DNA from 4 places in the Sedimenticola thiotaurini genome. Region 1 is predicted to be linked to each of the others. Evidence: predicted binding sites of a transcription regulator. Region 1 holds the regulator's gene; each other region holds the start of a gene.
What was found. Region 1 encodes FliA, which starts transcription of late flagellar genes. Its sites were predicted from a motif close to GCTAAAGTTNNNNNNNNNNCNGCCGATA; they were not measured.
Positions count from the first base shown of each region.

Region 2: a site for FliA is predicted at 1,583-1,610, ahead of AAY24_RS02810 (chemotaxis protein). Genes of this name have one in related genera too.
Region 3: a site for FliA is predicted at 1,751-1,778, ahead of AAY24_RS17795 (methyl-accepting chemotaxis protein). Genes of this name have one in related genera too.
Region 4: a site for FliA is predicted at 936-963, ahead of AAY24_RS01180 (methyl-accepting chemotaxis protein). Genes of this name have one in related genera too.

Region 1 covers NZ_CP011412.1:1,603,798-1,606,915, reverse strand. Annotated here, with positions in the region: gene flhF (flagellar biosynthesis protein FlhF) at 1-699, shown strand, start outside; gene AAY24_RS07280 (MinD/ParA family protein) at 734-1,573, shown strand; gene AAY24_RS07275 (RNA polymerase sigma factor FliA) at 1,570-2,310, shown strand; gene cheY (chemotaxis response regulator CheY) at 2,367-2,741, shown strand; gene AAY24_RS07265 (protein phosphatase CheZ) at 2,776-3,118, shown strand, end outside.
Region 2 covers NZ_CP011412.1:641,816-644,933, forward strand. Annotated here, with positions in the region: gene AAY24_RS19090 (hypothetical protein) at 1-89, opposite strand, end outside; gene AAY24_RS19670 (hypothetical protein) at 217-306, shown strand; gene AAY24_RS02805 (hypothetical protein) at 686-1,276, opposite strand; gene AAY24_RS02810 (chemotaxis protein) at 1,711-2,616, shown strand; gene hypF (carbamoyltransferase HypF) at 2,716-3,118, shown strand, end outside.
Region 3 covers NZ_CP011412.1:3,853,920-3,857,037, forward strand. Annotated here, with positions in the region: gene AAY24_RS17790 (NAD(P)/FAD-dependent oxidoreductase) at 1-444, shown strand, start outside; gene AAY24_RS17795 (methyl-accepting chemotaxis protein) at 536-1,714, opposite strand; gene hemH (ferrochelatase) at 1,854-2,873, opposite strand; gene xerD (site-specific tyrosine recombinase XerD) at 3,034-3,118, shown strand, end outside.
Region 4 covers NZ_CP011412.1:273,135-276,252, forward strand. Annotated here, with positions in the region: gene AAY24_RS01175 (cysteine hydrolase family protein) at 103-774, shown strand; gene AAY24_RS01180 (methyl-accepting chemotaxis protein) at 1,131-2,759, shown strand; gene AAY24_RS01185 (acyl-CoA dehydrogenase) at 2,922-3,118, shown strand, end outside.

The DNA of each region.
Region 1 (3,118 bases):
GCAAAAATGGAGACAGTGGGCGATGATCTGCTGGAGCAGGGTGGCGTATTCGCCCTGATCGGACCCACCGGGGTAGGCAAGACCACCACGGTGGCAAAGCTGGCGGCCCGTTTCGCCCTGCGCCACGGCACCCATCAGATCGCACTGATCTCGACCGATAACTACCGTATCGGTGCCCAGGAGCAGTTGAACACCTACGCCAGAATACTGGACGTGCCGGTGCGCACGGCGAGTACCCGGGAGGAACTGGCTGTTGCATTGAACGGCCTGACCGGCAAGCGACTGGTCCTGATCGATACCGCCGGAATGAGTCAGCGGGATGTCAGGCTCAGTGAACAGCTCTCCATGCTGGATGTGGCCGGACAGGGTGTGCGCAGTTTTCTCACCCTCTCTGCGGCCACCGACTACTCATCTCTGATCCAGACGATCGGCGCCTTTGGCACTGCCAGGCCGGAGGCCTGTATTCTCACTAAGGTGGATGAGACCGGCTCACTGGGCGGGGCGCTGTCCGCGTTGATCCATAAGGCGTTACCGCTGGCATTTGTCGCCGATGGCCAGAAGGTGCCGGAAGATCTGCACCTGGCCCGTTCACACACACTGGTCAGCAAGGCGGTCGCCTGTAGTACCGGAGAAGGTGGGTATTCCGATGAATACCTGGCACTGGCCCTCGGAGGTGCGAGAGCAAATGCTCATGGCTGACGCAATTACAGATCAAGCAGCAGGATTAAGACGCATGGTACAACCCAGACCTGTACGAGTGATCGCCGTTACCGGAGGTAAGGGCGGCGTTGGAAAGACCAACATATCGGTCAATCTGGCCGTTTCAATGGCTGAAATGGGGCGTCGCGTGATGCTGCTGGATGCCGACCTCGGTTTGGCCAACATCGACGTGGTGCTCGGCTTACATCCCCAGTATGACCTGTCCCACGTATTGAGCGGTGAGCGCACCCTGGAAGAGGTGGTTCTGCAGGGGCCTGCGGGTATTCGGGTTGTGCCGGGTGCCTCGGGTGTTCAGCAGATGGCTGAGCTGAGCGCGGCGGAACACGCCGGATTGATCAGGGCCTTCAGTGATGTCGGCAATGATCTGGATGTACTGATTATCGACACCGCAGCCGGTATCTCGGATACGGTGGTGAGCTTCAGCCGGGCGGCACAGGAGGTTATCGTTGTGGTGTGTGACGAACCGGCGTCGATTACCGATGCCTACGCCATGATCAAGCTGTTGAATCGGGAGTATGGTCTGGACCGTTTCCGAATCCTGGCCAACATGACCCGCAGTGCTGAAGAGGGGCGCAACCTGTATAACAAGATGTGCCGGGTTACGGACCAGTACCTGGATGTTATGCTCACCTACATGGGCAGTATTCCGTATGACGAAAATCTCAGAAAGGCCGTGAAATCACAAAAACCGGTGGTTCAGGCCAATCCGCGTAGCCATATAGCAAAAATATTCAAGAATCTGGCGCAGAAGGCCGATAACTGGCCTGTACCGGATGGCGCTGGTGGTCATCTGCAGTTCTTCGTGGAGCGGCTGATCCAGTACAGCAGCCAGAATCAGGAGATGAGCCGGTGAGCGGGCTTGCTAGCTATACGGCCATCCAGGAGATGGATGCGGATACGCTGGTGGATCGACATGCGCCGCTGGTCAAACGGATTGCCTACCACCTGATGAACCGATTGCCGCCCAATGTGCAGGCGGATGATCTGATTCAGGCGGGAATGATCGGCCTGCTTGAAGCGAGCAGGAATTATGATCCCAGCCAGGGAGCGAGTTTCGAAACCTATGCCGGGATCCGAATCCGGGGCTCCATGCTGGACGAGATCCGGCGTAGCGACTGGACTCCCCGTTCCGTGCACCGAAAGGCGCGTATGGTGGCAGACGCCATGCGGGCCATCGAAAATGAACAGGGCCGCGACGCACGGGATGTGGAGGTAGCTGAAGTGCTGGATATGGATCTGGTCCAGTACCATCGGATCCTGCAGGATGCCGCCGGTTGCAGAATCTTCAGTATTGAAGAGTTGCAGGCAGTTGGCGAGCTTCCGTTTGATGGCGACAACACTGAGTCGGCCGGTCTGTTCGAGGGGATGCAGCGGGATGCATTCAAACAGGCCCTGGCAGAGGCGATTGCCGGTCTGCCGGAACGAGAGAGATTGGTGATTGCACTCTATTACGATGAAGAGATGAACCTGCGGGAGATTGGACAGGTTCTGGGGGTCAGTGAATCGAGAGTGTGCCAGATTCACAGCCAGGCAACACTGCGGTTACGTGCCCGTCTAGCAGATTGGTTGTCCGATGCAGACAAACTCTGATCGGTCGGTAAAAACAAATAATGGCATCGAGTTTGGAGGTTGCCTTGAATAAAAACATGAAGATTCTCATTGTGGACGACTTCTCCACAATGCGACGGATTATTAAGAATCTGCTGCGGGACCTGGGGTTCACCAATACCCAGGAGGCAGATGATGGTAATACCGCGTTACCCATGTTGCAGTCAGGTAACTTTGATTTCCTGGTAACCGATTGGAATATGCCCGGCATGACCGGTATTGATCTGCTCAAGGCAGTGCGTGCCGATCCGAACCTGGTCAAGCTTCCGGTGCTGATGGTAACCGCCGAATCGAAGCGTGAGCAGATCATCGAGGCGGCCAAGGCCGGAGTCAATGGTTATGTCGTCAAGCCGTTTACTGCGGTGACCCTGGAAGAGAAGATCAACAAGATTTTTGAACGTGTAGATAGCTGAGCGGCAATCATGACGAATCCGTCTGGAGAAATACATGGACATTGACGAACGTCTGATGCTGGCCAAGCAACTGGTGGCTCACCTGGAAGCAGGGAACGAAGCGGAGGCGATCCATGTTAGCTCTCAGCTCACCGAAGGCATTGAGAGCAAACTGTTTCTGGAAGTGGGTCGTCTGACCCGCGAACTGCATGAAGCGATCAATGAATTTTTGCTGGACCCACGCATCAACGAGATGGCCCAGGTGGATATTCCGGATGCCAGTGAGCGACTCACCTATGTGATCAGCATGACGGAGAAATCTGCCAACACCACGCTGGGTGCGGTGGAAGCCAGCCTGCCCCTGGCTGCTGAACTGGGCAGCAGGGCAAGTGAAATAT
Region 2 (3,118 bases), 960 kb from region 1:
TCTCTGGCGATATGCTCAAGAGTGCGCTCGCTGTCGGTTTGCCTATCGAAGCGTTTCTGTTCAAGTATCCGGGCAGCAGAATTATTCATGATTCCTGATAGGTGTGGAGCACCCTGGAGATGATTGCTTAGCATGGCGGGGAGGTGAGCAGAGCAAATCCGTCATCTATTTATCAATGAACGGATGGAGCGGGAGGGTGCTGAACACGACGGTAAGATGAGTGTGCACCACTGTTTTCAGGATTTTTTCTACTGCAATAGCGGTATGATTTTCTGTTTGTTAATGGCGGAACTGGTTTCAATATAGTGGCAACCCTTATCTGCTTTAGTGAATGACCGAATTGCGCTGTACCCCTCACCGGGGGATATCAACAGTCAGCTTGCCAACCCGGCGGCTGCAATCAAACCGGTGTTGGACAACTATAGGGGCAGGTGACTGGTGGCGTATACGGATGGCATCAGTATTGAGTGGCGCAGCGGCAGATTTAATCTGCGCAGTTCAAATGCCGAACCGGCTGGGTGGCTCAATCTGGAGGCCGGGGGATAACCATTTGATGGGCCGGAAATGTAGCGAGGTTCTGTTCCTGCAGAGCTCCGGACAAAATAAAAGCCCGCTTCCTATAATCGGGGCGGGCTTTTCACTGTCGGGATCTCTTTGTAAAAAAAAGAGATCCCGCTACCGGCGTTTATTCGCTGGCTGCGCTTTCATTAGTTGCAGGAGTTGACGCTTTCCGGGCAGTTGTTTTGCGCGGACGACGCTTGGCCGTGGTTTTGCGTTTTTTCTTCGGTGCCGTGGCCTTAGCCCAGTCACTTTCAAACTTGGCCATGGCTTTCTGTTGTGCAACAGACTTCTTCTGTGCTGCGATGGCATCTTTGAGAGCCTGTTTGGCGCTCTTCATCTGCTCACGAAGTTCGGAAACCTTCTGGCTTGCTGTACGCAGGGTTTCACGAGCCCGCTCAAGCTGTTTCTGTGTAGCGGCTGTGCGGTTGGCGGCAACTTTTTCTGCCACGGCGTTCTTTTTGTCCCGTAGTGTTGCCTGTCGTGCTACAGCCTTATCCAGCTGCCCCTTGATCTTCTCTACACCCTTCTGTGCCTTAGTTACCTCTTTTTCGTAAAGCTTGGCCAATTGAACCTGGGATTTTGCAATTGACTGTTCAAGTTCAGTAACCGGAGAGATGCTGGGAGCTGCTTTTTTGGCAGCGGTAGTTCTGGTTGCGCGAACAGCCGTTTTCTTGGCGACGCGTTTCTTCGTGGTTCTTGCTTTTTTCGTGACCATCAGAGGTTCCCCATAAGAGTGTATGAATTGCGACGGGTAGTAGAGTCTTCCACCGGTCGAATATTGCCAAAGTTGGATACTGTTGCCAATACTTTATTGTCAAAAATTGAAAAAAATTCAAAGGTTTTACGAATAAATACGATACTCCTCTTAAACTGGGCGCGATAATTTTATTTTTTATTCTTAAATTATCTCCATCGATCCTTGTGTGAGTACCGATCTGATTCATTCAGTCAGGGTTGGCACCAACATCGGTTCTGTTCATAACCATTAGCAGAGCTTGTGTAGAAAAGATTAACCGGTGCGGTTCAAGTTAGATTTATCTCGGTCGCTATATAGCTCCAAGCAGGGTGAGCAAGACAACCCGGATCGTTTCCGCCCATCACTCCTAAATAATCTAATGTGCAGCCATAGTTGTGACTACTCAAAATACAATGCAAAGAAATAATCAAAAGGGCTCGCAACAGCGCGTGCTGCTGTTCAGTCTGTTTGGTCGTCAGGTGTTTGGTATCAATGTTCTGAAGATCAAGGAGATCGTTCCCTATCGCGCCATGAACACGCTTCCCAGAGCCCATCCGGCAATTATCGGTATTGCCCGGTTACGGGGCAAACCGTTTCCGGTCATCGATATCTCTGCCACCCTGGGATTTACGGGTAGCAAGGATGCGTCGGAGCTTGCCGATTGTTCGATTATTATCTCGGAGTTTAATCGTTCCCTGCAGGGCTTCCTGGTAAAGAAAGTGGACAAGATTATTCCTCTGGATTGGGATGCCATTCAACCACCGCCGTCATTATCAGGACGATTCAGCTACATTACCGGTGTGATCAATGTGGAGGACACTATTGTCGAAGTGATCGACGTAGAACGGGTACTGAATGAAGTGGCTCCGCCACCTGACAGTACCGGGAAGGGGCTCAGCCTGTCAGCAGAGCAACTGGAACAGTTGCGTCGAAAGTTGATCCTGGTGGTGGATGATTCCGGCCTGGCCAGAAAACAGATATCCCAGACCCTGGCTATGATGGATATAGAGCCGGTAATGGCTAATGATGGCAAGGAGGCGCTGGAGTTACTTCATGCACTGCATGAAGAAGGTCGCACCGTTGACCTGATTATTTCAGATATTGAAATGCCCGAAATGGATGGTTATACCCTGACCAGGGAGTTGCGCAAGGATGAGGATTTTTCATCTGTCTATATATTGCTGCATACCTCACTGGCCGGTGTTGTCAGTCAGGAGTATGCGGCGGCCAGTGGCGCAGACGCTGCACTGACGAAGTTTGTTACTGAAGAGCTGGCCGCTGCGGTTCTGGAAGGACTGGGTCAGCATCAGAACCACTGAAGCGTTTCTCAATCTCCGCCATTTTTTCTCTTCGCCCTGGCTCCGGGGTAGGGTTACACTGGTCTTAATCTTAAACCGCTTCAAATATCAATAAACAAGATGAGTGTTAAACCCTACGCAGAGCGAATCCGGGTACGTGGCTTGGTACAGGGGGTCGGCTTCAGACCGACGGTCTGGAATTTTGCCAATCGCTGCGAACTGCTTGGCGCAGTCTGGAATGATGCGCAGGGTGTATTGATTGATGCGGTGGGCAGCAAGTCCGCCATCGACCAACTGACCGATTTAATCGCCCGGCATCCACCACCGCTGGCCAGAATCGATGGCATAGAGCGGCAACCATTGCCACCCGGCGAGCAGCCGGACTATACCCGGTTCGAGATTATCGAAAGCCGGGGCGGCGATATTCATACCGGTATTGTACCGGATGCGGCAACCTGCAGTGCCTGTCTGCAGGATATAGATGATCCGACCAATCGACGTTACCGCTACCCATTCACCAACT
Region 3 (3,118 bases), 1.7 Mb from region 1:
AATCCGCGCGGATTCGTCATGGTGGATTCCCACCAGAGAAATCCCACCTTCCAGAACATCTACTCGGCCGGTGTCTGTATCGCTATTCCGCCGGTAGAGGCGACGGTGGTTCCCACCGGTGCACCCAAAACCGGCTATATGATCGAATCCATGGTGACGGCTATCGTGCATAACATCGCTGACGATCTGGCTGGCCGGGAGCCTTCAACCAACGCGACCTGGAACGCCATCTGTCTGGCGGATATGGGTGATACCGGTGCGGCCTTCGTGGCGCTGCCGCAGATCCCGCCCAGAAACGTGGCCTGGTTCAAGAAGGGCAAATGGGTACACATGGCCAAGATTGCCTTCGAGAAATATTTCATCCGCAAGATGAAGAAGGGGACTACCGAGCCGATTTATGAGAAGTACATCCTGAAAATGCTCGGTATTGGAAAGCTGAAATAACAGTCTTTCAGAACCAAAGAAAGCCCGGCTGTATGCCGGGTTTTTTTATGTCTGCCCAATACTTGGCGGTGGCCGCGAAACGGCGTTACGGTCAGTGTTTGAACTGATCCAGCATGGCTCGCAACTCCTGGGTCTGGGCGCTCAGCTGGTCACTGGATTCGGATAGTTGCAGGGCGCCTGCGGAACTCCTCTGGTTGGATTGATCGATCTGTGCCATGTGCGTTTTGATGGTTCCAATCAGGGCGTCCTGGGAAGAGGTGGCAGCGGACAGATTGTTGCTGATCCGGGTCACCGAGGAGATGGCGCCGGCGATCTCCGCCAGCAGTTCGGCGGCACGTTCAAAATGCTCTTCGGTCTCTATTGCCCGGTTGCGCGCGTTATCCATCACCTTGACGGCGGACTGGGAACCGCCCTGCAACTGGCCGATGATTTTTTCGATCTCTTCGGTGGACTCCTGGGTCCGTGTCGCCAGGGTCCGCACTTCATCCGCCACCACGGCGAATCCACGGCCCTGTTCACCGGCCCGGGCCGCTTCAATGGCTGCATTCAGGGCCAGCAGATTGGTCTGCTCGGCAATACTGCGGATCACATCCATCACCATGCCGATGCTGGCGCTCTTCTCATCCACCTGACTGATCACGTCCCCGGCCTTGTTCAGGTCGGTAATCAGTGCTGCCACGGAACCGATCGCTTCCGTGGCAATGAGCGTACTCTCTTTGGCGGACTGATCGGCCAGCTCCGAGGAGCTGGCAACCTCAACTGCCATTCCGGATACTTCGTGAATACTCTCGCTGATTTCGTCAACCGCTTGAACTGCCTGTTGACTCTCAGCCTGCTGTTGGGCGGTCTGTTCCTGTTCCTCCCGGGCGATGTCGGCAAGCTGCTGGGTGTTTGTGTCCAGTGTTTGGGTGGCGTTGCCGATACGGCTGATCATGTCCCGCAGGTTGGCTGACATCTGGTTGAAACTGGTGACTATTTCACCGATCAGGTCATGGCTCACCAGGTTGCACTGGTGGCTGATGTCGTTGCTGCTGATGGCCTGGGCCACTGCCGATATACGCTGCAGACGGCGCAACAGTACCTGTTTGCAGACCAGGTAGTTGACCGCGCCGATGCTCAGGCCGGCGATAATACAGCCGATGTTGAACCAGAGCTGCATGCCCGGTTTCCACTCTACAAAGAGCTGGGCATACAGGGGGAACAGCAGCCCCATGATCAGACCGAATCCTATATAGGCGAAAAGCAGTGTGCGCAGGATGCTTGGTTTCATAAACGGTTACCTGACTTATTATTGATTTAGGGAAATATTCGGCTAGTCGCCGCTAATCTTTAAAAAAATCAATAATTAAATAAATTGATATACAGATAACTGGTTGTGATTATCAAGGGGGCGACAGCACCGGTTTCGCTCAGGCGTCCCGCCACAAGTGGCGCTGAATAAGGTCAGTCAGTGCTTCAATATGGGTCGGCGTGCTGTTCAGGGAGGGGATATAGTGATACTCGCTACCGCCGGCGGAGAGGAAGTACTCCCGATTCTCTTCGCCGATCTCCTCCAGGGTCTCCAGGCAGTCGGCGGGGAAACCGGGGCAGATTACGTGGACCCGCCTGACCCCCTCGGCTCCCCACTGCTGCAGGGTCTTGTCGGTGTAGGGTTGCAGCCAGGGCTGCCGGCCGACCCGTGACTGGAAGCTGAAGGCCCACCGGTCCTGGGGCAGGTCCAGGGCGGCGGCCAGCCGGTCTGCCGTGATGCGGCACTGGTCGGCGTAGGGGTCGCCCTGGTCGGCATAGGATTGGGGGATGCCGTGAAATGAGAGCAGCAGTCGATCACATTCACCATGGGTTGCGGAAAACTGTTGGACGCTCTTTGCCAGGGCGTCGATATAGCCTGGCTCCGCATGGTAGTGATTAATAAAGCGCAGTTCGGGCAGCCAGCGCCACTGTCGCAACACCCGGCTGATCTCATCGAAAGTGGATGCAGTGGTGGTGGCGGAGTACTGCGGATAGAGGGGCAGCACCAGAATCCGTTGCGCGTTGGCCTGGCGCAGCGTCTCCAGTCCGGCAGCGATGGAGGGTGAGCCGTAGCGCATGGCCAGCACCACCTTGACCGAACCGTCAACGCGCTGTGCCAGGCTCTGTTGCAGTGCTGCAGCTATTTCACGGGAGATGACCAGCAGAGGCGACCCCTGATCGGTCCAGACCTTGCGATAGGCGGCGGCGGAGCGCTTGGGACGGATGCGCAGAATAATACCGTTCAGGACCAGCCACCAGAGCGGACGGGGAAACTCCACCACCCGGGGATCACTGAGGAACTCCCGCAGATAGTCTCTGACATCCCTGACCGAGGCGGAGTCAGGGGTGCCCAGGTTGGTCAGCAGGATACCGGTACAGGGTGTCGTCTGGTTGTCGGGGGCAGGGCCGTGAAATTTCATGGTTTTGAGTCGGCTGATGAAAGTGCGGCCTATGATCCCCCATTAACCGGTCAGGGTGCAATCACCCGGCGCTGACCGGGATGTGGGCGGTTGCTCACTGTGCGGGTATGATGCGGACAACGGATGAAACAGAAAACCGAGCGCCGGACAGGCAGCGATTATGAATCAGGCGGATAGCACAAATATTGAACGTTTTATCGACGCGCTCTGGATGGAGCGGGGGCTGAGCCGCAATACCCTGTCCG
Region 4 (3,118 bases), 1.3 Mb from region 1:
GGCGGGCTTAGCCCCGCCTTTTTTGATTGTGGGTTATGCTAAGCACATTCGCGGTTAATCCGCACGGATTCACAATTAATGCTCCAACCGACAGGAGGAACTATGGGCTGGAAAACCGATTATCGCTCTTTCTATTATGAGGGTGCTCCCGAGCCCGATGATCCGTTGCTTAATCCCCAGGAGACTGTACTGCTTACTATAGATATCCAGAATATCTATATGCAACTCGCCGATGATCCGGTACAGCGGACGCGCTGGTCTCCCTTTATCAAGCGAATGCGCGAGATAGTCATACCGACAGTACAAAAATTGCAAACGGGATTCCGCGCTCATGGCATGGATGTGCTGCATGCCCGTATCGCCTGTCTGCTTGACGATGGCCGGGATCGATCCCTGAGCCAGAAGAAGCCGGGTTGGAACTACCTGTTGCTGCCCAAAGATGAGCCGAGTTCCCAGATCGTCCCGGAGCTTTCTCCCCAGCCGGGTGAAGTAGTGGTGACCAAGACCACCGACAGTGCACTCACCGGCACCAACCTGCGCCTGATACTGCAGAATATGGGAGTCAAAAACGTCGTGATGACCGGTATCTTCACCGACCAGTGTGTCTCCTCCACGGTGCGCAGTCTGGCTGATGAGAGTTTTAACGTGATCGTCATTGAGGACGGCTGTGCCGCCGGTACGGAGCAACTGCATCGCCGGGAGCTGGAGATCATCAACATGATCTATTGTCAGGTGATGAGCAGTGATGAATTGCTGGAGATACTGGCCATCTAGCCGCCTTTCTGCTGCCGGACCCTATCCGGACATCGCCGCTACTGGTTATCCGTTTTATGCATGATTACCCCGGCCGGAATCTGCGGTGAGCGAGTCCTTATGTGCCAAGGAATAAAAGTATTGGCCCGGGGTTGAATATCGCTCCCTAACAATAGAAAACCGCTCAAGTGATCGGTTGCTCCGCCGATACCGGGTAAGGTTGATCGGTTTCTTTCATCGGGATCTTCCTGTGCCCGATTGAACCGCTTCAAGTGTCGGTTTCCACCGGCAGTCAACATACTGAAATTATCGAATCAGTGCTGGATATTCAGCAATTGTCAAGTGCGGTCACGGATAGTATTACGGAGAGTTTTGCGATGAAGTTTAATAGTATTCGGGGGAAATTGCTGACCTTGGTGGCCGTCGCGATGATGATCGTGACGGCGGTGGTGCTGTATGGATATTACTCGGCCTGGCAGAGTGTCGTGCATGTGGAGCAGGTGATTTTTCAACAAGTGGATAATGAGCGTCAGGTGGAGAGCCTGGCCTTTCAGTTCAAGAAACAGGTCCAGGAGTGGAAGAATGTGCTGCTTCGGGGTTCGGACAGCCAGCAGTTGGATAAGTACTGGAGCCGTTTTGAAAATATAGAGGCCGATATCCAGCGCACCGGGGAGACGCTCCGACAGCGTCTTGATGGACCGATCGGGCAGATGGTGACGGATTTTCTTAATGCCCATAAAGCTATCGGGGAGCAGTATCGCCTGGGTTTGCAGCGCTTCAAGGACTCCGGCTTTGATCATCGGGCCAGCGACGCCCTGGTGGCGGGTATCGACCGCGCTCCGACCCAGTTACTGGAGAAGGCGATCGGAGAGATCGGTAAGGTCGCGTTCAATGCGGCTGAGCGACAGATCGAGCAGAGTAAAAAGGGGTTGCAGCTGAGCGCGGCAATACTGGCAGTGATCTTTATCCTGACCGCGGCCGTCATCCTGCTGTTCATCAACTCCCAACTGGTCAGGCCCGCCATTCGGATTCAGAATCAGTTAGGCAAGATTGCGGAAGGGGATCTATCCAGTTCCATGACGCTGGATAGCCGGGATGAGTTCGGACGGATTGCGGAGAGTGTCAACCAGGTGCAACAGCAACTGGGGGATGTGATTCAGCGGCTGGTTGCCATGGCAGGACAGGTAAACGGGGCTTCTGACGAGGTTGCCGGCATTACCGAGTCAAACCAGCAGGCGCTGTCCCGGCAACGTAGCGAGATGGAGATGGTGGCCACCGCTATGAACGAGATGACCATGACTATCCAGGAGGTGGCGAAAAACGCCACCGAAACCGCCCAGCAGGCCGAGGATGCGGATCAACTGGCGCAACAGGGTAATCAGAAAGTCTCCCAGGTAGTGAATGCCATCAGTCAATTGTCCGGGGAGATACAGGGCCTGGCGGGTGAAGTGCGGGCCCTGGAAGCGGATTCGACAGAGATCGGCTCTGTGGTCGATATGATCCATGGCATTGCTGAGCAGACCAACCTGCTGGCCCTGAATGCCGCCATTGAAGCGGCGCGGGCCGGTGAACACGGCCGCGGTTTCGCCGTGGTCGCTGACGAGGTGCGCACTCTGGCTGACAAGACCCGCAAGTCCACCCAGGATATTCAGGCTATGATTGAACGCCTGCAGACTGGGACCCGGAACGCCGCCAGTGCCATGCAGCAGGGAACCGAAAAAGTGGAATCCACTGTCGTGCTGGCAGAGGAGGCGGGCGCTGCGCTGGGGCAGATCACCCAGGGGATCAATATTATCAGTGGTGCGAATCTGCAGATCGCCAGTGCCGCCGAAGAACAGCGGTCCGTGGCGGAGGAGGTCAATCGAAATATTGTCAGTGCCAACGACCTCTCCATTCAGGTGCATGAGTCCGGAGCCACAACCAGCCAATCAACCCGGAAACTGGCTGAACTTTCCGGCGAGATGGTGGACCTGGGTGACCATTTTAAATTGGCAACCCAAGCCTGAAGCGATCCAGTTCTTCCGCTGCACAGTAAGGTCGTCCGGTCCGACGACCTTACCGCATTTACCTCTCAACTGTTCTGACCTACTCTTTAAAGTGCGGTAGGGTCGGTATGATCCATGCCGCCGAGATGGCAACTTGAATCTGGTTTTCTGGGGATATAGGGGATGGTTTCGACACTTTTCTGGTTTCTGCTGTTTCCGGTTGCGGCTATTGTGCTGGCTTATCGGCGGGTGTGCCTGAAACGGGCCACACTGGTAATGGGCGGCGTTCTGCTCGCCTACACCCTGTTCGGCGCCGGCGGCTGGTTCCTGTTGCTGCTGCTGTGGCTGCTCTACCTGGGTATGTTACTGCTCAACGTGGA